3 regions of the Vibrio casei genome follow, and region 3 is predicted to be linked to each of the others. Evidence: riboswitches for the same ligand, from Rfam matches in the RefSeq annotation. Region 3 holds a riboswitch; each other region holds the start of a gene.
What was found. A riboswitch is a leader RNA that binds a small molecule or an ion and turns the genes downstream of it on or off. The one in region 3 is predicted to bind thiamine pyrophosphate.
Positions count from the first base shown of each region.

Region 1: another riboswitch for thiamine pyrophosphate. It lies ahead of thiB (thiamine ABC transporter substrate binding subunit); the one in region 3 lies ahead of thiC (phosphomethylpyrimidine synthase ThiC).
Region 2: another riboswitch for thiamine pyrophosphate. It lies ahead of thiD (bifunctional hydroxymethylpyrimidine kinase/phosphomethylpyrimidine kinase); the one in region 3 lies ahead of thiC (phosphomethylpyrimidine synthase ThiC).

Region 1 covers NZ_AP018680.1:2,454,588-2,462,336, forward strand. Annotated here, with positions in the region: gene thiQ (thiamine ABC transporter ATP-binding protein) at 1-635, opposite strand, end outside; gene thiP (thiamine/thiamine pyrophosphate ABC transporter permease ThiP) at 671-2,260, opposite strand; gene thiB (thiamine ABC transporter substrate binding subunit) at 2,318-3,277, opposite strand; TPP riboswitch at 3,372-3,480, opposite strand; gene VCASEI_RS11450 (flavin prenyltransferase UbiX) at 3,554-4,180, opposite strand; gene mpl (UDP-N-acetylmuramate:L-alanyl-gamma-D-glutamyl-meso-diaminopimelate ligase) at 4,259-5,623, opposite strand; gene fbp (class 1 fructose-bisphosphatase) at 5,881-6,891, shown strand; gene ppa (inorganic diphosphatase) at 7,083-7,610, shown strand; gene VCASEI_RS11470 (DUF2799 domain-containing protein) at 7,687-7,749, opposite strand, start outside.
Region 2 covers NZ_AP018680.1:1,361,458-1,369,206, forward strand. Annotated here, with positions in the region: gene VCASEI_RS06555 (sterol desaturase family protein) at 1-441, opposite strand, end outside; gene VCASEI_RS06560 (GNAT family N-acetyltransferase) at 642-1,169, shown strand; TPP riboswitch at 1,244-1,339, shown strand; gene thiD (bifunctional hydroxymethylpyrimidine kinase/phosphomethylpyrimidine kinase) at 1,408-2,256, shown strand; gene thiM (hydroxyethylthiazole kinase) at 2,310-3,158, shown strand; gene thiE (thiamine phosphate synthase) at 3,155-3,853, shown strand; gene VCASEI_RS06580 (DMT family transporter) at 3,904-4,788, opposite strand; gene VCASEI_RS06585 (dicarboxylate/amino acid:cation symporter) at 4,976-6,292, opposite strand; tRNA gene VCASEI_RS06590 (tRNA-Val) at 6,624-6,700, opposite strand; tRNA gene VCASEI_RS06595 (tRNA-Val) at 6,732-6,808, opposite strand; gene mobA (molybdenum cofactor guanylyltransferase MobA) at 6,996-7,577, opposite strand.
Region 3 covers NZ_AP018680.1:2,678,735-2,686,483, reverse strand. Annotated here, with positions in the region: rRNA gene VCASEI_RS12565 (23S ribosomal RNA) at 1-2,258, shown strand, start outside; rRNA gene rrf (5S ribosomal RNA) at 2,378-2,493, shown strand; tRNA gene VCASEI_RS12555 (tRNA-Asp) at 2,524-2,600, shown strand; gene crcB (fluoride efflux transporter CrcB) at 3,197-3,580, shown strand; TPP riboswitch at 3,620-3,719, shown strand; gene thiC (phosphomethylpyrimidine synthase ThiC) at 3,843-5,801, shown strand; gene thiE (thiamine phosphate synthase) at 5,801-7,141, shown strand; gene VCASEI_RS12535 (HesA/MoeB/ThiF family protein) at 7,176-7,749, shown strand, end outside.

The DNA.
Region 1 (7,749 bases), 220 kb from region 3:
ACCTTTCCTTGCTCCATAAAAGCAAAGTGCGTCGCGATTGCTTTGGCATCCGTTAGATGGTGGGTCACCATCAATACCGTGACTTCACGTTCTTGGGCAAGCTTTGCCACCAACATCAACATTTCTTCACGTAAAATGGGATCCAAGGCTGAAAAGGGCTCATCCAGTAACCATATAGAATGAGATTGAACAAAACACCTTGCCAATGCTACTCGTTGACGTTGTCCACCAGATAGCTGCTCAGGAAGTCTATCGAGCAATACTTCTAATCCCACTTGTTTGGCAGCTTGTTCAATTTTCTGTCGATGCTCTTTGGTTAACTTCAGCCCAGGGTGCAATCCCAAACCAATATTTTGACGCACCGTTAAATGGCTAAATAAATTATGCTCTTGAAATAACATGCCCAATGGGCGTTCATGAGGCGCAAAGCCAACCACCGAAGATCCAAACACACAAATATTGCCTTGTTTAGGTTCGATAAAACCGGCAATTAAACTCAGTAAAGTGGACTTGCCTGACCCACTAGGCCCCATAAGTGCAGTAATTGAGCCTTTCTCGACCGCGAGATCAAAGTGGAATGTTTCCTCTTGGTAATCATAAATGACTTGTTGTATTTCTATCGCTAAATCAGGCATGCATCACTTCTTATCGGAAAATAAAATGGTTAGTGTTAACGACTGCCACGCTTGAAGACAGATTCAATTAACGCAAAACATAATACGCTAAACAGTAATAAACATAAGGATACGGCAGCGGCGGCTGGCATTTGGTAACTGCCTAGTAACTGAAATAAGTATAAGGGTAACGTGGTAAAAGATTGGTTACCAAATAAAGCCACCGCGCTTAAGTCTCCCATTGAAAACATAAAGCTTATCGAAAACGCATGTGCAATCGGTTTATTCAACGCTCGCCATTCCACCAAACGAAAACGCGTCCAACCTTTCATTCCCAAGCTTTGGCACAAAAACTGGTACTGTTGCGCTGTTTGCAACATCGGCTGAGACAAGGTTTTAATGATGTAGGGCAGTGACATTAAACTGTTCACTAAAATCACAACCCAAAAAGCCAGACTAAAGACATCAACCTGATTGCGTAGCAGCAAAAATAACCCTGTACTGACCACGATCCCCGGCGTCACGAGGATGATCGTACCCATCAGCTCTAAGCGACCAGCTCGATGAATCAAGCCTTTTAAATGCCAAGCTCGGCTGGTAAACAAAATGGCAACGCCCATCAATAACGAGAGCGTGCTCGCCAAAGTAGCCACTTTAATAGAGGCCGCTAAAGCCTGCCAAAATCGTTCATCTTGCAACACGGTTAACGACTTAGGATTAAGCCCCTGCCAAACCACCATGAATAAAGGCGGCAGTACTAAAATCATGGCAGCAATAATCCACACTCCATCCCAAATTTTTGCCCTTTTAGTATCAGATAATAATGCTAAACGTTGTTGAGCTCTCATAGTTGAAGCTGGCAGTACTTTCGTCAAGCGTAATAAGGTTAAGCTTAATACACCGCACAACACCATTTGCCATAACGCCAAAATGGCACCAGCTTGTAAATCGAAATCAAACTTAATCGCTTGATAAATCGCCAGCTCAATAGTGGTCGATTTAGGCCCCCCTCCCAATGCCATCACCGTAGAAAAGCTCGTAAAGCACAACATAAAAACTAAGCCGGCCACCTGAGGCAATTGCTGGCGCAGTCGTGGCCATTCAACTTGTCGAAATTTTTGCCAATGGGTCATGCCTAAATTAGCACAGAGTTTATGTTGCTCATTCGGAATAGATTCTAAAGAATGCAATAATAAACGGCTAGCATAAGGCAAGTTAAAGAACACATGAGCTACCAAGATTCCATTTAAACCATAAATAGAAAAAGGTAAGCGTGCATCAAAGGCTCTAAAGGCATCCGCCACCACCCCACTGTTACCCAAAATAGCCAAAATACCAAAGACCCCAACTAATACAGGTAACACCAAAGTCGACGCAAAAATCTTCAACAGCAGATTTTTACCTTTAAATTCACGACGAGATAAAGCATGTGCAACCGGAATGGCAAAACCAATACTCAGTAATGTTGAAAAGAAAGCTTGATAGAAGCTAAAAAAGGTAATGTGGCGGTAATAAGGGTCAGAAACGATCCAACCCAGATTTAAGGTAGGGGCGTGCTGAATGAGCGCACCCACTGTTGAGCTCACAAATAAGCCAATCGCCACCGCAACTGCAATGCCTAATTTAGGTACGGCAACATTAACCACAATGCATTCCTATAGTTAAGCTTGCCAATGACACGTTCAAATAATGAAACAAAACATTTATTGTGATAACGCCATTTGCCATTCACGAGTCCAGCTTTTCAGCTGTTTCGCCACAACTTGAGGATCAAGTGATAACATTTTACTTGGTAGTGTTAGCTGATCATAACCTTTTGGCAAAGCAATATCAGTCACCGGGTACATCCAATTTCCAGTCGCCATCACCGATTGAAAATCGTCAGTTAAAATAAAATACATAAACTCATCCGCCAATTTTTGATGCTTAGAGCTTTTCATTTTAGCGGCTAACTCAATTTGCGCATATTGACCTTCGGTAAAATCAGCGGCGGCGTATTGCTCATCATTTTCAGCAATAATATGATAAGCCGGTGAAGTGCTGTAAGACAAAACCATATCACTCTCCCCTTTTAAAAACATAGGGTAAGAATCAGACCAACCTTTACTGACAGTCACGGTTTTTTTAGCTACTTTTTGCCAAGCATCCGCAGCATTGTCACCGTATACCGTTTTCATCCAAAGCAACAGGCCTTGCCCCGTAATTGAAGTACGCGGATCTTGGTAAATAATCGTGAAATCATCACGATCAACTAACTCTTTTAAGCTTTTCGGTGGATTTTTCATCTTGCTTTTGTTGTACACAAAAGCAAAATAACCGTAATCAAAAGGAACAAAATAGTCGCTGTTCCATCCTCCCGGAATCGTAACCTTTGAAGTATCAACATTATGTTTTGCAAGTAATCCCGTTTCTTGCGCTTGCGCCATGATGTTGTTATTTAACCCTAACACCACATCCGCTTTAGTATTTGAGCCTTCTAAACGAATACGACTAAGTACCGATCCACCATCATCTAATGCCACAAAGTTCAAGACACAACCACATTGGCTTTCAAATGCTTGCTTAATCTTAGGCCCTGGCCCCCAATCTGAAGTAAATGAATCATAGGTGTAAACGGTTAGGGTTTCTTTCTCAGCAGAGATAGCCGTAGTTGAAAAAGCCATCACGTAAGGTAATGTGAGAGCGGTCAGCCATTGGGTTGTGAAGTTCACTAGATGAATCCTTATTTAGTGAGCGGCACAGGGGGGAGAAAAGGAAGAAGAATCCTGACTCAATTCCTACGCCAGCATTATCTGGTTCAGGTTCACGGGTCTCTTAAAAGATCTCAGCCAAATCCGTCATTGATTTAGCACCCCGATGAGTATTAATGAACGTGATTGTATTGAGTTAACCGTTAATAGGCCAGAGATTAACACTAAAAATGATAAGCATAATTCATTTTAATCTCGTTGATCATAACCCCATCGAGGGACCAAACCTTGCTCAACACCTAAATGATCAAGGATTCGTGCCACCATAAAATCAACCAGATCATCAATGGATTTTGGTTGATGATAAAACCCAGGTGCAGCCGGCATGATCGTAACCCCCATTTGGGAAAGCTTATGCATATTTTCTAGGTGCAATGTCGAAAATGGTGTTTCACGAACCACCAGCAATAATTGTCCGCGCTCTTTCATTACCACATCGGCAGCCCGTTCAACCAGATTATCGGACATGCCATGAGCAATCGAGGCAACACTGCCTGCAGAGCAAGGGCAAACGACCATTTGTTTTGGTGCTGCAGAGCCCGAAGCCACTGGAGAAAACCAATCTTCCTTGCCACACACAATCAACTTTTCACTATGACCATTTAGATGTTCAACTAATGCTTTTTGCGCAGCCTCTGGACCACTCGGTAACTTCAAGCCATGCTCAGTTGCCATCACGACACGAGCAGCAGAAGAGATCAACAAATACACCGTATAGTCAGCCGCCAATAAACACTCTAGCAAACGTAAACCATAAGGCGCACCAGAAGCGCCCGTGAAAGCTAGGGTTATTCGCTTTTTTGCAGATTGAGACATATGAATTTCCTCAACAAAGAATGATGATTTAGAGTGAAAAGATCATAGTGATCTATTTACTTCCCATGATCTATTTGCTTACGATGATCTTTTTGCTTCTAAAGCCGTTAACAGCTTATTGTGGATCCCTTCAAACCCACCATTACTCATTACCAAAATTTTATCCCCACTTTCGGCTTGAGCCACAATGTGTGCCACAAAACTATCAATATTGCTATCCACATAGCTTGGTTGTGGACATTGGTCAGCAATGTCTTGCACCGACCATGAAATATTCTTCGGTTGGTACAAACATACTTCATCGGCGTGTTGAAATGAAGCGGCTAGCGTTTGCTTATGTACGCCCATCTTCATGGTACTAGAACGAGGTTCAAAAACGGCAATAATTTTACGGTTTCCCACCTTATTACGTAAGCCTTCTATCGTGAGATCAATAGCGGTAGGATGATGCGCAAAATCGTCATACACTGTAATCCCATTCACCTCACCTTTTAATTCTAATCGACGCTTTGTGTTAATGAACTTCCCTAGGGCTTCACAAGCGAGATCAGCGGTCACCCCAACATGACGAGCCGCCGCAATCGCCATTAACGCATTATTAACATTATGATCACCCACAAGATCCCATTTTACAGTCCCCGATAATGCACCATCTAAATAAACGTCAAAATGACTACCATCTTTTGCCAATTTACTCGCTTTCCAATGACCATCATCACCAATATGCTCCAGTTCACTCCAGCAACCCCGTTTAATCACCTCTTCCAAACCAGAGTCATTCGTTGGCGTTAAGATCCTGCCGTTTCCAGGCACAGTTCGGACTAAATGATGAAATTGACGCTTAATTGCTTCTAGATCGTCGAAAATGTCAGCATGATCAAACTCAAGGTTATTCATCACCAACGTGCGAGGATGGTAATGCACGAACTTTGAACGCTTATCGAAAAAAGCACTGTCGTATTCATCGGCTTCCACCACAAAAAATACGCTTTCACCTAATCGAGCTGAAATACCAAAATTACCAAGCACCCCTCCAACTAAGAAGCCTGGAGCATAACCGCAATCTTCTAAAATCCATGCCAGCATGCTTGAAGTCGTGGTTTTTCCATGTGTTCCAGACACCGCTAACACCCAGCGATCATGTAATAAAAACTCTTGTAGCCATTGAGGGCCAGAGGTGTACTTTAGATTGTTATTTAGAACATATTCAACACAAGGATTACCACGACTCATGGCATTACCAATCACGACTAAATCCGGTGCAGGGCTTAGTTGGCTTGGATCAAAGCCTTCAATTATTTCAATACCTTGTGATTCAAGCAATGTACTCATCGGGGGATAAACATTGGCGTCACACCCCGTCACTTTATGTCCGAGTTGTCTTGCGAGTACCGCAGCTCCACCCATAAAAGTGCCACAAATACCAAGAATATGAATATGCATAACCGTCGTTCCTGCTCCATCAGCGGAGGTTGAGAATGTATCAAATAAATGAGGGTGGAATAGTAACGTAAAGCAGACAAAAAGTATGGTTAGAATTTAGTAAGCTATCATTTAAAGAACCGTTGTGACCTCACACTTTGTGAAATTTCACAAGTTACTTCATTACCATTAAAAAGTTTACCAATTTACAATTCGTTAAAACCTAATACACCTCTAAACAAGGTATTGTTTCGCCTAACGACACATAAGGATCAATCATGTCGACCATGCGCACACTTGGTGAATTTATTGTAGAAAACCAACATCATTTCCCTCACGCCAGTGGTGATCTTTCATCCCTTCTCGGCTCAATTAAATTGGCGGCAAAAATCGTCAACCGAGAAATCAATAAAGCAGGTTTAGTAGACATTACTGGAGCAGCCGGAGCTGAAAACATTCAAGGTGAAGAACAACAAAAACTCGATCTTTACGCGAATGACAAATTCAAAGCCGCATTAGAAGCTCGAGATCAAGTCTGTGGTGTAGCAAGTGAAGAAGAAGATGAAGCCGTTGCATTCAATAAAGATCTAAATAAAAACGCCAAGTATGTGGTATTGATGGATCCATTAGATGGCTCATCTAATATCGATGTAAACGTTTCAGTCGGAACTATCTTCTCTATTTATCGTCGTGTTTCACCGATTGGCAGCACCCCAACCCAAGAAGATTTCTTACAACCGGGCAATAAACAAGTGGCCGCTGGTTACATTATTTATGGTTCATCCACCATGTTGGTTTATACCACGGGTAATGGTGTCCATGGCTTCACTTATGATCCTTCGCTTGGCGTATTTTGTTTATCACATGAACAGATGATGATCCCACAATCTGGCACCATTTATTCCATCAATGAAGGCAACTACATTCGTTTCCCAACAGGAATAAAAAAATACATCAAATATTGCCAAGAAAATGTGCCAGAAGAGAAGCGCCCTTATACTTCACGTTACATCGGTTCATTAGTCGCCGACTTTCACCGTAACCTATTAAAAGGTGGCGTGTATTTATACCCAAGCACAGAGAGCCACCCAAATGGCAAGCTTCGTCTTTTGTATGAATGCAATCCTATTGCCTTTTTAATGGAACAAGCAGGCGGTAAAGCCAGTGATGGTAAAAATCGTATTCTTGATCTAAAACCAACAGAATTACACCAGCGTGTGCCATTTGTGGTTGGTTCTCCTATCATGGTCAATAAAGTCGAAAGCTTTTTAGAGCAATACCCAGAATAATATTTAATCTGAACTCAGAAGAAAGAGGAGGCGTTGGCTTCCTCTTTTGTATTATCAAATAGACACATCCATCAAGGGAACAAATTTCCTTCGCATATTTATCTCATTCACTTTACAAACCCTTCACAACTCACGTTATAATCATCACGTTATTTTATTATCCAATTATCAAAACTTAGGAAGGAAGCCTCATGAGCTTAAACAACGTCCCTGCTGGTAAATCACTACCAGATGATCTCTATGTCGTGATTGAAATCCCAGCAAATGCTGACCCAATTAAATACGAAGTTGATAAAGACAGCGGCGCCGTATTTGTTGACCGTTTCATGTCTGCACCTATGTTCTATCCATGCAACTACGGCTATGTAAACCACACGCTTTCTTTAGATGGTGACCCAGTAGATGTATTGGTTCCAACACCATTTCCATTGATTCCAGGTTCAGTTATTCGCTGTCGCCCAGTTGGCGTTTTAAAAATGACGGATGAATCTGGTGAAGATGCAAAAGTGATCGCGGTTCCACACAGTAAGCTGTCAAAAGAGTACGATCATATTCAAGATATCAACGATGTACCTGCTTTATTAAAAGCACAAATAACTCACTTCTTTGAGCGTTACAAAGATCTTGAAGAAGGCAAATGGGTAAAAGTAGACGGTTGGGAAGATGTTGCAGCAGCACGCCAAGAAATTTTAGAATCTTTTGAGCGCGCTAAAAAATAACCCTGCCATAAAAAGACCAATGATAAATTGCCCCCAATTGTTGAGTAATCAACATTGGGGGTTTGTTATAACAGCACTACATTCGGCTACCATTATATTGAGTACTTGAGGCCATGTAGTTTTGGCCGAATTGCGGATT
Region 2 (7,749 bases), 1.3 Mb from region 3:
CAACATAGATAACCAAATTTCAATAAAGTGAAATCGAGAACCCGTGGTGACATCAATGTCTTGATCTGTATGGTGAACACGATGTAATCGCCATAATAGCGGCACTTTATGAAATACTCTGTGTTGCCAGTAGATAATCACATCCAAAAGAATGAGGGATATCACCCCGGTCAGTACAGCATTCATATTGATAAGATTGAAAAGTCCTATGTGCTTTTCTTGAGCGACAATAGCGGTTGAAACCGCTAAAAATGGTAAGGCAATAGGCAACAGCAATCCATTGACCACTACTAAGCTCATATTATTTAACCATCGATACCATTTCGGCTGGGTTAATGATTTTCTAGGCAATTTGATTTCCCATAATGCCATGACAAACAAAACAGTGATAAAGATACTGACCCGAATGATATTCTGATTTTCAAGTAATAAATCCATCATACAACTTGATTTCCTATACTGTATTGTTACCTAAGTGACATTTTATACCAACCAGGGTGTGTTGATTATTTCTACTGCGTTGTCAAAGCCTTGCGTTGGCTAATTTTGACTTTAATTGTATGCGTCTGTTTTTATTTCGATAAATGATGACGAGCTTAGTGATAGATTATGAAACGAAAAAATGTATAAAAGGGAAAACCATGACAATAAATACACCACGATTACTGCTCAGGCAATGGAATGAAAGTGATTTGGCACCATTTATTCAAATGGGCCAAGATCCTGATGTTATGCGTTTTTTTCCATCAGTTTTAACTCAAGATGAATCAGAAGCTTTAATGAAAAAGATTATGGCATTAATTGACGAAAATGGGTGGGGTTTTTGGGCCGTTGAAATAAAAGAAACGAAAGAATTTATTGGGTTCGTTGGCTTAAATGCGGTAGAAAATGATCTTCCTTGTACGCCATTTATTGAAATCGGTTGGCGAATTAACAAACCATTCTGGGGGCAGGGTTTTGCGCCAGAAGCGGCTAAAGCAGCATTAGAGTATGCTTTTACAGAATTAAACCAAAAATCGGTTTATGCTTTTACTGCCAAACAAAATTCCCCCTCACGACGAGTCATGAGTAAAATTGGCATGGTAAATACTCGTAATGATTTTGATCACCCTAAATTGCCCGATGGTCATATTCTACAACGTCATTGTTTATATTGTATTGGTCGTTAACCTTGGTTTATTCACACCCCGAGGTTAATGATGAGAGAAAAACTTTACATTGTGTAATGGGCATTTTAAATTACACCTATTAGTCGGGGAGCTGAAAAGCTGAGATCATGATGAGACCCGTTGAACCTGATCCAATTAACATTGGCGGAGGGAACTAATAAGCTGGTGTATCCATTATTCCTATCTTTAGGTTTATTACTCTAGCATTATTACTTCTGCTGCCTGAATAGGAAGTAATATGCTTGAAAAGCCAACCTCTCAATCTTCATCTATTTCTCACATTGTGAATATTCTTACTATTGCCGGTTCAGATTCTGGAGGTGGTGCAGGTATTCAAGCCGATATTAAGGCGATTTCAGCAACCGGAAGTTATGCTTGTTCCGTTATTACCGCATTAACGGCGCAAAACACCCAGGGTGTGAGTGGGATTTATTCTATTTCTGCAGAATTCATTGGTCAGCAATTGGATGCGGTATTTCAGGATATTGATATTGCTGCAGTAAAAATAGGCATGCTTAATGACTGTAGTGTGATTAAGGTGATTGCTGAGAAAATCAAACAATACCAACCCCCATTTGTGGTTTTAGATCCGGTGATGGTGGCGACCAGTGGCGATCCACTTATTCAAATATCAGCCATTGAAACTCTGAAAGAGGTGCTTTTTCCTTTAGTGAGCTTGATTACTCCAAATTTACCTGAGGCGGCATTATTAATCGGCAGTGATATGCCGTCTAGTGAAGCTGAGATTGAAGGTTTCATTGTAAAACTTCGCGATCATGAACCGCTTAATAACATCAATGTGCTCTTAAAAGGCGGTCATTTTTGTGGCGAGCAAAGTAATGATTGGTTAGTGACACCAAAAATGGTAGAGATTTTTAGCCATAAGAGGGTATTCACAAAAAATACCCACGGCACTGGCTGTACTTTATCGTCGGCGATTGCTTCTTATCTGGGGCAAGGTTATCCATTAACGCAAGCGATAGACCTAGCTAAGACTTATCTTTCTAATGCATTAGTGCAAGCTGATTTGCTCAATGTTGGGAAGGGAGCGGGGCCTGTTCATCATTTTTATAATTTGCCTTGTTAAATCTCTTTCTTCAACCTGTTCCATACTTGTGAGCTTATTTACGGAGTATTGTTATGAATCCACCGGTTATGAAAACATCAAAAACGCAGCATCACCCTTTTCCGCTTTCTCAAAAAATTGCGAATACGCTGCAATCTTTACGTGAGCAACGGCCATTAGTGGTGAGTGTGACCAATTATGTGGTTATGAATAATACAGCTAATGCTCTGCTTGCCATTGGGGCCTCTCCCATCATGGCACACAGCAGGCAAGAAATGGCTGAACTAATGGCGTTTTCAGGTGCTTTGGTGGTGAATATAGGCACGCTTGATTCTATTTGGATAGAACGTATGAGATTTGCTATTGAACAAGCCAATACTTGTGGTAAACCTGTCATACTTGATCCTGTCGGTTGTGGTGCCAGTCTATTACGCACCAAAACCTCGCGTGAATTTTGTCAATTAGCCGAAAAACTGATTATACGAGCGAACGCTTCTGAAGTGATGGCATTGGCCAATGTACAAAGCCAAGTGAAAGGCGTAGATGCTTTAGATAGCAGTGAGTCCGCGGTTATCGCAGCTAAAAAGTTAATTGAGATGTATCACGTAAACCATGTTGTTATATCAGGTAAAGATGACTTTATAGTGAATAAAGATAGTGTGATTAAATTAAGTAATGGTAGTCCATTAATGCCGAAAGTAACGGGAATGGGCTGTACTCATACGGCTTTAACCGGTGCATTTTCAGCTATAGATTTTGACAATGCAGGATTATGTGCAACTGGGGTGTTAGGCGTCGCAGGGGAGCTTGCAGAAAAACAAAGCCAAGGGCCAGGTTCAATGCAAATGAATGTGTTGGATCAATTACATTTATTAAATAGCCGGGATATCGAATACACATTAAGCAGTGAAGAATGTTCATGAATGATAATAGAAACCATCAAGAGGGCTCCACTTTCGATTATCCTTTGTATTTAGTTTCAGATGAACGCAGTACAGGCGAGACACTTGCTCATATTGTAAGAGAGGCTTTATTCGGTGGTGTTTCAATTGTACAGCTTAGACATAAAGATAATGATATTCGGGCTTTTATTAAAAGGGCGGAAACAGTCAAATATGTCATTGATCAATTTAATTTAAATCGAAGGGTCGATGGTATGGGCATGAAGACTCATGTTCCTTTTATCATCAATGACCGCGTTGATGTTGCTCTTGCTGTCGAAGCGGATGGGGTCCATCTTGGTCAAAGTGATATGCCTGCAGTATTGGCGAGGCAGTTAATCGGTGAGAAAAAGATTTTAGGGCTAACGGTCGAAACGCCTCAACAATTGCTTGAAGCTCAAATGTTACCAGTTGATTATCTTGGTATTAGCACGATTTTTAATACAGCAACCAAAAGTGATACGAAGCACGAATGGCGCCTTGAGGGGTTAACTCAAGCTGTAAAGAGTAGCGCGCTACCTTTGGTGGCAATTGGTGGAATAGACGAGGGTAATATTGCCAGAATCGCACAGACTAAAGTGGGTAGTATTGCCTTAGTCTCCGCGATTTTTTCAGCGCAAGATCCTAAGGCAGCATCGGCTCAATTAGTGGCTTTAATTAAATCTGAAACACAGTAACTTTATATGGTCTCGATCAGTATCGTTAACTTAAAATTCGTTAGAACGTTTTACGAGTCTCTTTTGATTCTACGTTCTAATAATTTAGCCCCACCACGGTAGACAAACAAAGACCATAAAATGAGCCCACACCCCATTATTTTCCCTGCTGACATATCGTCACCATAAAACACGACACTTAATGAACTTGCCCACACAGGTTCTAAAATCATGATAATGGCGGCGTTGCCAGAGGTCGTTAGTTTTTGTCCAACTGTTTGCATAACATAACGTAAACTTGTTGAAATAATAGTACTTAATGCTAACCACATCCAAGTAATGTCACTGATTTCATTTGGCCATTTTTCTAACCATAACGATGCAATGCTCGCCACTGCACCGACAACAAATAATTGAATACAGGCTAGAGTTAGGCTTGGGACACTTTGGGCGTACTTAGCATTAAAATTAAAATGGAAGGCGAGCAGCATAGCTGAAATTAAAAACCATAGTTGGCTTGGTGAATGATGATAACCATTAGATAAAGAGAGCATCGCTAATCCCGAAATCGCAAAGGGTAAAGAAATCCAAAACATGCGAATAGGACGTTGTTTAAATAGTACCCATGCGACAAAGGGCGCAAACAACATGGCTAAACTTGAAATAAATGCTCCTTCGGCAAGAGTATCAGTCACTGAAATGGCAGTGACCCATGTTAAAAGCGCAGTCGACATTAATAACCCGACACAAGCAGCGTTAATTAATTGCTTTTTGGACAGTAAGAAGAGTGTTTTATAGCAGAAAGGAAGAAGAAAAACAGACGCAGCAATAAAACGGATACCAATAAAAGCAAAAGGAGGAAGACCCGCTATGGCTTGTTTTGAAAAAATCCAACCCAATCCAGCAAACACAGTGGTGAGTACTAATATTAGCGTTGCTTTAGCTTCTTGATTCATTATTTTTCTTATCAATAGTGAGGCGATTTTTTAGCTTAACATGCAAAATAATTTATACCAGATCTTGTGTTTAAATCACTTAGAGATAGATGATATTCCATTTACTTGCTCTGACATGTGAGTATCTAGGTAATAAAAAGCCCTAGCAGAATATACTAGGGCTTTATGATTTAGCTGAGAAAGAGTATTAGCTTAAAGATTCAGATTTATGTTTTAAATCTAACTTAATTTCACCCGCTTTAGGGTTATTGAAAGTATCAACATCCAACTCATTTTCAGATTTGGCCACAATACAAGTTACAACGCTGTCACCTGTAATATTTACCGCTGTGCGGATCATATCAAGAAGGCGGTCAACACCCATAATTAATGCAATCCCTTCAAGCGGTAGACCCACTTGATTGAGTACCATAGCAAGCATGATTAAACCAACACCAGGAACACCAGCCGTACCAACAGAAGCTAGCGTGGCGGTTAAGATCACCGTCATGTAATCGCCAAGGGATAAATCAACATTAAATGCCTGAGCAATAAAGGCTGTTGCGACACCTTGCATGATCGCAGTACCATCCATGTTGATCGTCGCACCAAGAGGGACCGTAAAAGAAGCAATCTTATTACTTACTCCCATACGGTGTGTTGCGGTTTCCATTGTCACAGGAATGGTTGCGTTAGAAGATGCGGTAGAAAATGCAAACATAATGGCATCTTTCATCTTCTTCCAGAAAATGATCGGATTTAATCCAGACAATACTTTCAGAAGGATACTGTAAGTAATGAAAGCATGAATCAATAGTGCCGCGACTAATACTAAGAAATAAGCCGCTAAATTAGCAATCGCATCCAAACCAAGACCAGTAAACAGCTTAGCCATCAAGAAGAAGATACCGTAAGGTGCTACTTCCATTAGAATCATGACTAACTTCATGATGACAGTGTTCACATCGTTGAAGAAATCAGAAACACGCTGGCCTGCTTTTCCTGCAAGACTGATGGCAATACCAAACAATACCGCAAATACGATCACCTGCAGTGTATTACCTTGTGACATTGCGGCCATAGGGTTGCTTGGGAACATACCGACAATAACTTGTCCTAGTGATGGCGCTTCTGCCGTACTAAATGTCGTTGCAGAAGTAAGATCGGCCCCTGAACCCGGTTGAAAGAAAATACCCATAACAAGCGCTAATGAAATAGCAAGTGCTGTAGTACCAATGTAAAAAGCCAATGTTTTACCGCCTAAGCGGCCCAAGGTTGTGATGTCCTTTAAAGAACTGGTACCACAAACAAGAGAAACAAAGACAAGAGGAATAACGAGCATCTTCAAGCTAGCAATAAAGATCTTACCGCCAACATCAAATAGGCCATTGACGATATAAGCATCGACAATTTCATTTCCAGAAAGGAAAGTGCGGATTAAAAAACCACAAAGAATACCGGTAACCATACCGATAATAATTCGGCTTGTGAGTGAGCGTTTGTTCTTGTTGTTATCGTTCGTCATGAACTGATCTCCATATAATTACTTCGTAGAACTTCAAAGTGGGTAGGAGAGTATCAGAACATTTCCAATTTTCGATTTTTTTGTAACAAACTTTGCTCAACTTGCGTGATGATGATCACATTTAATGGGTGATTTGTAAGTGCAAAGTAAGTATGTTAGCGGCTTGTTATCTTAATATATGCATACTTAAAAATTATTAACACTAAGGTTATGCCTATTATTAGCTTTTAATGTTGTTATAAAGATCAATATAAGAGAATAATAGAAAATCAATTAAGAGGAAGATTTAGCTTATAAAAAAAGCCTGCTAAATAAATAGCAGGCTTTCAATTGGTGCCCGCTACTGGACTCGAACCAGTGACACCTTGCATGTCATGCAAGTACTCTAACCAACTGAGCTAAGCGGGCGTAGTTCTATATGGTAAAACACTTTAAAAATTGGTGCCCGCTACTGGACTCGAACCAGTGACACCTTGCATGTCATGCAAGTACTCTAACCAACTGAGCTAAGCGGGCATTTTTGAAGCATTCTTAGAACGGGGAAGATATTAACCACGCTATCATAAGGTTGCAAGAAGAAAATGTTTACTTTGTGCGTGTTTGTCGACTTTATAGGCTGAGTGGTGTTTTTTTACACTGATGGACGTGTGATTTAGACTGCTATATCAATAGTCGCTGGTAAAAGGCGATAACAAATAGACTCTTAAGTTAAATAGCTTTTTAATTGCTCGGGGGTGTTGAGATTAATGAATGTTTCTTTTGCATGAGAAAAGTCTACTTTGTACGCCTGACATTCAGCATAAAATAACATAGCTTTTCTATCGCCACGTTCTAAAAACATAGTGAGTTTATCCTTAACGCTACGATGAAAGAGAGCAAAGACAGGTTGATAAAAATCACCATCATGTGCCACTAATATATCGGCATCGCTTTTCCATGAAAGACAAAAAGTTTCAGCAAGATTAGTTGGAATGTTAGGGCTATCACAAGGGACGAAGCCAACCCAATCATTATCACCAGGGGAACTAAGCCCAGCATGAATACCACCAAGTGGGCCTTGGTAGTTGGCAAAGTGATCGGAAATTACAGGCGCATAAACCTGATATTCTTCATGACTACGATTGGCATTAATAATAATGGATGAGGTTTGTGTTTTAAGAGCCTCAATAACATGCTCTATGAAAGGCTTACCGTTTAGTTTAATTAATCCTTTATCGACGCCGCCCATTCGAGATCCTTGGCCGCCTGCAAGTACTACCCAATCAATTTTTTCTGGTGTTAGCATAATGTATCTCTATAAAAAAGGAGTTTGCGAAAATGATGCCTGTTATAACAAGACTGGCACTATTTTCCAGTAATTCTTTTGCGAGATCGGTTAATCTCGCGATGGATTCCACATCCAAGCTTAAACTTGACTCATTTTTTAGCAAAATAGCCCGTTTGTTTAATGCTTGATA
Region 3 (7,749 bases):
AACTGGGCGTCGAGTTGCTAGGTATAGACCCGAAACCAGGTGATCTAGCCATGGGCAGGTTGAAGATTGAGTAACATCAATTGGAGGACCGAACCGACTAATGTTGAAAAATTAGCGGATGACTTGTGGCTAGGGGTGAAAGGCCAATCAAACCTGGAGATAGCTGGTTCTCCCCGAAAGCTATTTAGGTAGCGCCTCGGACGAATACTACTGGGGGTAGAGCACTGTTAAGGCTAGGGGGTCATCCCGACTTACCAACCCTTTGCAAACTCCGAATACCAGTAAGTACTATCCGGGAGACACACGGCGGGTGCTAACGTCCGTCGTGGAGAGGGAAACAACCCAGACCGCCAGCTAAGGTCCCAAAGTATAGCTAAGTGGGAAACGATGTGGGAAGGCTCAGACAGCCAGGATGTTGGCTTAGAAGCAGCCATCATTTAAAGAAAGCGTAATAGCTCACTGGTCGAGTCGGCCTGCGCGGAAGATGTAACGGGGCTAAGCTATACACCGAAGCTGCGGCATCCTAGTTTACTAGGATGGGTAGGGGAGCGTTCTGTAAGCCGTTGAAGGTGAACTGAGAAGTTTGCTGGAGGTATCAGAAGTGCGAATGCTGACATGAGTAACGATAAAGGGAGTGAAAAACTCCCTCGCCGGAAGACCAAGGGTTCCTGTCCAACGTTAATCGGGGCAGGGTAAGTCGACCCCTAAGGCGAGGCTGAAAAGCGTAGTCGATGGGAAACGGGTTAATATTCCCGTACTTCTTATAAATGCGATGGGGGGACGGAGAAGGCTAGGTGGGCCTGGCGATGGTTGTCCAGGTTCAAGTGCGTAGGCTAATTTCTTAGGTAAATCCGGGAAATTGTTAGGCTGAGACACGATGTCGAGCTACTACGGTAGTGAAGTCATTGATGCCATGCTTCCAGGAAAAGCCTCTAAGCTTCAGTTTGTAAGAAATCGTACCCCAAACCGACACAGGTGGTCGGGTAGAGAATACCAAGGCGCTTGAGAGAACTCGGGTGAAGGAACTAGGCAAAATGGTACCGTAACTTCGGGAGAAGGTACGCTCTTGTTGGTGATGAGACTTGCTCTCTAAGCTGACGGGAGTCGCAGATACCAGGTGGCTGCAACTGTTTATTAAAAACACAGCACTGTGCAAAATCGTAAGATGACGTATACGGTGTGACGCCTGCCCGGTGCCGGAAGGTTAATTGATGGGGTTATCTTCGGAGAAGCTCTTGATCGAAGCCCCGGTAAACGGCGGCCGTAACTATAACGGTCCTAAGGTAGCGAAATTCCTTGTCGGGTAAGTTCCGACCTGCACGAATGGCGTAATGATGGCCACGCTGTCTCCACCCGAGACTCAGTGAAATTGAAATCGCTGTGAAGATGCAGTGTACCCGCGGCTAGACGGAAAGACCCCGTGAACCTTTACTACAGCTTGGCACTGAACATTGACCCTACATGTGTAGGATAGGTGGGAGACTTTGAAGCATTCACGCCAGTGGATGTGGAGTCAACCTTGAAATACCACCCTTGTAGTGTTGATGTTCTAACTTAGCCCCATTATCTGGGGTGAGGACAGTGCCTGGTGGGTAGTTTGACTGGGGCGGTCTCCTCCCAAAGAGTAACGGAGGAGCACGAAGGTGGGCTAAACACGGTTGGACATCGTGTGGTTAGTGCAATGGCATAAGCCCGCTTGACTGCGAGAATGACAATTCGAGCAGGTGCGAAAGCAGGTCATAGTGATCCGGTGGTTCTGAATGGAAGGGCCATCGCTCAACGGATAAAAGGTACTCCGGGGATAACAGGCTGATACCGCCCAAGAGTTCATATCGACGGCGGTGTTTGGCACCTCGATGTCGGCTCATCACATCCTGGGGCTGAAGTCGGTCCCAAGGGTATGGCTGTTCGCCATTTAAAGTGGTACGCGAGCTGGGTTTAGAACGTCGTGAGACAGTTCGGTCCCTATCTGCCGTGGGCGTTGGAAGATTGAAGGGGGCTGCTCCTAGTACGAGAGGACCGGAGTGGACGAACCTCTGGTGTTCGGGTTGTCATGCCAATGGCATTGCCCGGTAGCTAAGTTCGGAATCGATAAGTGCTGAAAGCATCTAAGCACGAAGCGAGCCCTGAGATGAGTCTTCCCTGGCGCTTTAAGCGTCCTAAAGGGTTGTCGGAGACTACGACGTTGATAGGTTGGGTGTGTAAGCGCTGCGAGGCGTTGAGCTAACCAATACTAATTGCCCGTGAGGCTTAACCATACAACACCTAAAGGGTTTTGGTTGGACTTAATAGATATATAAGACATGCTTGAATGAGTGTGAGAACGAACAGCTTTCCGAATTAAGTTAAACGCTTTTGCGTTTAACCAAAGAATTTGCTTGGCGACCATAGCGCTTTGGACCCACCTGATTCCATGCCGAACTCAGAAGTGAAACGAAGTAGCGCCGATGGTAGTGTGGGGTTTCCCCATGTGAGAGTAGGACATCGCCAGGCTTTAAATTTAGTTTACTGAATAGACACTGCGGAGTGGTAGTTCAGTTGGTTAGAATACCGGCCTGTCACGCCGGGGGTCGCGGGTTCGAGTCCCGTCCACTCCGCCACTTATTTTTAGATGAAAGCCTGATTCGAAAGAGTCGGGCTTTTTTCGTTTTCATTAAATATTAATCTTTAAATATACTTATATTTTTAGGGTTAATTATGGCTACACAAGATAAAAACGGATAATTATATTTATTGTGATTATATCATTGAATATGTGTAATTATTTACAGGCAAGTCTAAACTATCTAATGATACCTGTAATATTTAGTTAGAAAAATTCGGTAAGATGGATTGGGTACAAAGACCAATGATACTTCAAGAAGGAACGAGCTTAGGTGTGATTATTATTTTTTGACTATTTACGTAATGCACTACTCCTCGTTAAGTTAAATAGTAATGATATTAAAACATAGTCAGTAATATTATATAAAGATGGGGGAGGCAGTTATTATCGGAAATGTATTCAAGTGGATTTTAGTTGTCTTCAATACCAATGCTTAAGATATTAAATAGAATACAGTGCAGTAGCTAAGTTTACTAGTAAATAGAATCATCCAATATTGTATACATCGGCGTTATAAAAATAATATATAATCTATGTGTTTAAGGTTTATCAACTTCCTTTTTATGCAATTAGTTAGATAGGAGTCCTGTGTTGGGGCAGCTAGTTATTTTAAGTTATATCGCGTTGGGTGGGGCTATCGGCGCCTGTTCTCGTTATTTGATTTCTGAGTTTTGTGTTGCGTTACTGGGAAGAGGCTTTCCGTATGGAACACTAACGGTCAATGTGGTTGGTTCTGCGATTATGGGGCTTCTAATGGCGGCGATGCAAAATGGTGTGATTGCAGAATCTCCTTGGCGATTGATCATTGGCTTAGGTTTTCTGGGAGCATTAACCACTTTCTCAACCTTCTCAATGGATAATGTTTTACTTATGCAGCAAGGTGCTTTTTTCAAAATGGGATTAAATGTGTTGTTAAATGTCTTTTTGAGCATTTCAGCCGCGTGGGTAGGTTATCATTTTTTGATTAAAAACTAAGCTTAACATTGTTATAAATTCGTTATCGTCTATACTATTTTTCACTTGTCGGAGTGCCATAAGGCTGAGACCGCGTCGTTGCGGGATCCGTGAACCTGATCAGGCTAATACCTGCGTAGGGAACGAGAGAAGAGTAATCCATATTACCCCTCTATTAATGTAGCTGTGTTTTTATTCTGCAGACCTGCATTCTTGTGCATCAAAATCCGTCAAGCATTTACTCCCTTGGGAGCCCTAACTCAAAAAGTTAAAGGAAAATGCTATGTCGTCAAGTCGCAAACAAGCTCGAATGGAAGCAAAAAATTTCATTGAGTCTTTATCTGTTCAACCTTATCCCAATTCATCTAAAACCTATATTGAAGGTAGCCGCGCTGATATCCGCGTCCCAATGCGAGAAATTTCGCTTGCTGATAGTTTAATTGGTGGCGGTAAAAATAATCCTGTTTTTCAACCTAATGAGCCAATCCAAGTTTATGATACATCAGGCTTGTATACCGATCCTGATTATCAAATCGACCTTTATACTGGCTTGCCAAAATTGCGTGAACAATGGATAGAAGAGCGCAGTGATACTGAAATTTTATCGGATGTCAGCTCCTCTTTTACTAAAGAAAGACTTGAAGATGAAACGCTAGATAATCTTCGCTATGGCAATTTACCCCGAATTCGTAAAGCTAAATCTGGCCAGTGTGTCACTCAACTTTATTATGCAAGACAAGGCATTATCACTCCTGAAATGGAGTTCATTGCGATTCGAGAAAATATGGGTCGCCAGAAATTTGCCGATGAACAAATGAACCAACAACATCCAGGTAATAACTTTGGTGCTAATTTACCCAAGGAAATCACGCCTGAATTTGTACGCCAAGAAGTAGCAGAAGGGCGTGCGATTATTCCTTCTAATATTAATCACCCAGAATCTGAACCTATGATCATTGGCCGTAACTTTTTAATTAAAGTGAATGCCAATATCGGTAACTCATCGGTGTCATCTTCAATTGAAGAAGAAGTTGAAAAACTCGTGTGGTCAACTCGTTGGGGGGGCGATACGGTAATGGACTTGTCTACTGGTCGTAATATTCATGAAACTCGTGAGTGGATTTTGCGTAACAGCCCTGTACCGATTGGCACGGTTCCAATGTACCAAGCATTAGAAAAAGTGAATGGTGTTGCAGAGGATCTTAACTGGGAAGTGATGCGTGATACCTTGATTGAACAAGCTGAACAAGGGGTGGATTACTTTACCATTCATGCAGGTTTACTGCTTCGCTATGTTCCTATGACCGCTAAACGCGTGACTGGTATTGTTTCTCGCGGTGGTTCTATTATTGCTAAATGGTGTTTAGCACATCACCAAGAAAGTTTTCTTTATACCCATTTTCGTGAGATTTGTGAGATTTGCGCTAAGTATGACGTGGCACTTTCTTTGGGCGATGGTTTACGTCCTGGCTCTATCGCAGATGCGAATGATGAAGCACAATTCTCTGAACTACGCACATTGGGCGAGTTAACCAAAGTGGCGTGGCAATATGATGTGCAAGTAATGATTGAAGGCCCAGGACATGTGCCTATGCATATGATTAAAGAGAACATGGATGAACAATTAAAGCATTGCCATGAAGCACCATTTTATACATTAGGCCCTCTGACAACCGATATTGCACCGGGTTACGATCATATTACTTCCGGTATTGGTGCGGCCATGATTGGTTGGTTTGGTTGCGCGATGTTGTGTTACGTCACGCCTAAAGAGCACCTTGGATTGCCAAATAAAGAAGATGTGAAAACTGGTTTAATAACTTATAAACTAGCCGCGCATGCTGGGGATTTAGCTAAAGGACATCCTGGGGCTCAAATCCGAGACAATGCCTTATCCAAAGCGCGCTTCGAATTTCGCTGGCATGACCAATTCAATTTATCGCTCGATCCTGAAACCGCGCTAGCATTCCATGATGAAACCCTGCCGCAAGAGTCTGGAAAAGTTGCTCATTTTTGTTCGATGTGTGGACCTAAATTTTGCTCGATGAAGATTTCACAAGAAGTACGAGAGTACGCTAAAGATACTAAACAGGTAGCAGCGGATCAGGCGATTAATATCAAGATGCTAGATGATCCACTAGAAGGAATGAGACAAAAATCAGCTGAGTTCCTAGCCACAGGATCAGAGTTATACCATCCGGCGGTATCTCATCAGCCTGAAGAATCGGAGCAAGAGGTTTAATGATTAAGATTAAATTGCCACCACAGCATGATGATATCAAAGAGATATTCTTGCAATGCTTAAGCGCAGCTAACCAAGTCGGATTTACCACTGATCATATTCAAGTAAGCCACAGTAATAATGGCGACTTTGTTTATCACAATGGTATTGAAGACAAGATATTTTCGGTGCAATTGAATGCTCCTATTCCTGCTTTTGAGGAGGAGTCAGAGCTAACATCAAATGCATTGGCCTCAAACTTATCTCAAAGCGAAGCTCGGCATTTAGTGTATTTAGATGGCGCTTCACTGCCGGCAGTATTGAATAAAAATGCCGTTTATATTGATGCACTATTTAATGGTGAGCATCATGATATTTGGCTTAATACTGAAGCAGAGTTTTGCGTTTTACGTTCAGCGCAGAACATACAACTGGAACCACATCGTCATTTAGCATGGTTCTTTTCTTGTCTTAGTTTGGACTTTCCTTTGGAAGATGCCTTAACTTTAGCGCGGGCGGCTGTATCGCATTCTCATATTTCATCATCAAAAAAATTGAACTCAGCAGATGCCGTGTTGAATGTTTCACGTGAAACATGGCCAAAAGAGCGCTTCTTATTTCCAGTACCATTATTGGTTAATGACCGGGTGGAGCAGGAATTAGAACTTCAGTTTCAGTGGGAGAATATTCAAGAGTCTTTGTTTGATTTTGCTGAGCTAGAAAGAGATAAATTTCGCTTATATCCAGTGGTGACGGAATTTACTCAAATTGAAACGTTACTAAAGTTTGGAGTGAAAACGATTCAGTTACGCATTAAGGATCCAGATCAAAGTGACTTAGAGTGGCAAATTGAGCAAGCAATAAGACTGGGGCGTGAGCATGATGCGCAAGTTTTTATTAACGACTACTGGCAACTTGCTGTTAAGCATAAAGCCTATGGTGTGCATTTAGGGCAAGAGGATTTACTTACCGCAGATTTAAGAGTAATTGAGCGTTCAGGTTTACGATTAGGTTTATCAACACATGGTTACTATGAAATCCTAAAAGCGGCACAACTCAATCCTAGCTATATTGCGCTTGGGCATATTTTTCCCACACCAACTAAACAGATGGTATCAAGACCACAAGGACTGACTAGGCTGCGTTTATATCAAGAAATGATCAGTAGCCTAGTACCAAGTGAGCCAACCGTTGCGATTGGTGGAATAGATTTATCCAATGCTCAGCAAGTTTGGCAATGTGGTGTAACGAGTTTGGCCGTTGTGCGTGCCATTACTCAAGCTCCTGATATACAATTAGCCATCAACTTATTTGCGCAAATTATGCAAACGGATGAGGCGCGTATTGCTGAATCAGCATAATTGGATTTGAGCTTAATTTTTTAAAAGGCTACTTATGAACGATTTACAGTTTCAACGCTATCAACGTCAAATTATGGTTCCTGAAGTTGGGGAGTCAGGCCAGGAGTTATTGCTTGCCAGTAAAATACTGATTGTTGGATGTGGTGGATTGGGTTCATCGGTCGCCTTATATCTTGCTTCTGCTGGTGTAGGTCAACTCGTCGTTGCCGATGGTGATTGTGTTGAATCGTCGAATTTACAACGCCAAGTGATTTATCGTGAATTCGATATTGGTGTGAATAAAGCGAAAGCAACGGTTAACCAAATCAAGCAGTTGAACTCGAGTAATAAAGTACGCAGTGTTGAGTCATTTTTAGAAAGCGACAGGCTAAATCTAGAAGTGATGATGGCGGATGTAGTACTCGATTGCAGCGATAACTTTCCCACTCGCCAAGCGGTTAACAAGGCTTGTGTTGAATCAGGTACGCCATTGATTTCCGGTTCAGCTATTGGCTGGGTCGGCCAGTTAATGACATTTGATTTTAGACAAAGTAAGCAGCCTTGTTACCACTGTGCTGTGCCGTATCAAGATGATAGTGCTGGATTGAAGTGTTCTGAAAATGGGGTAA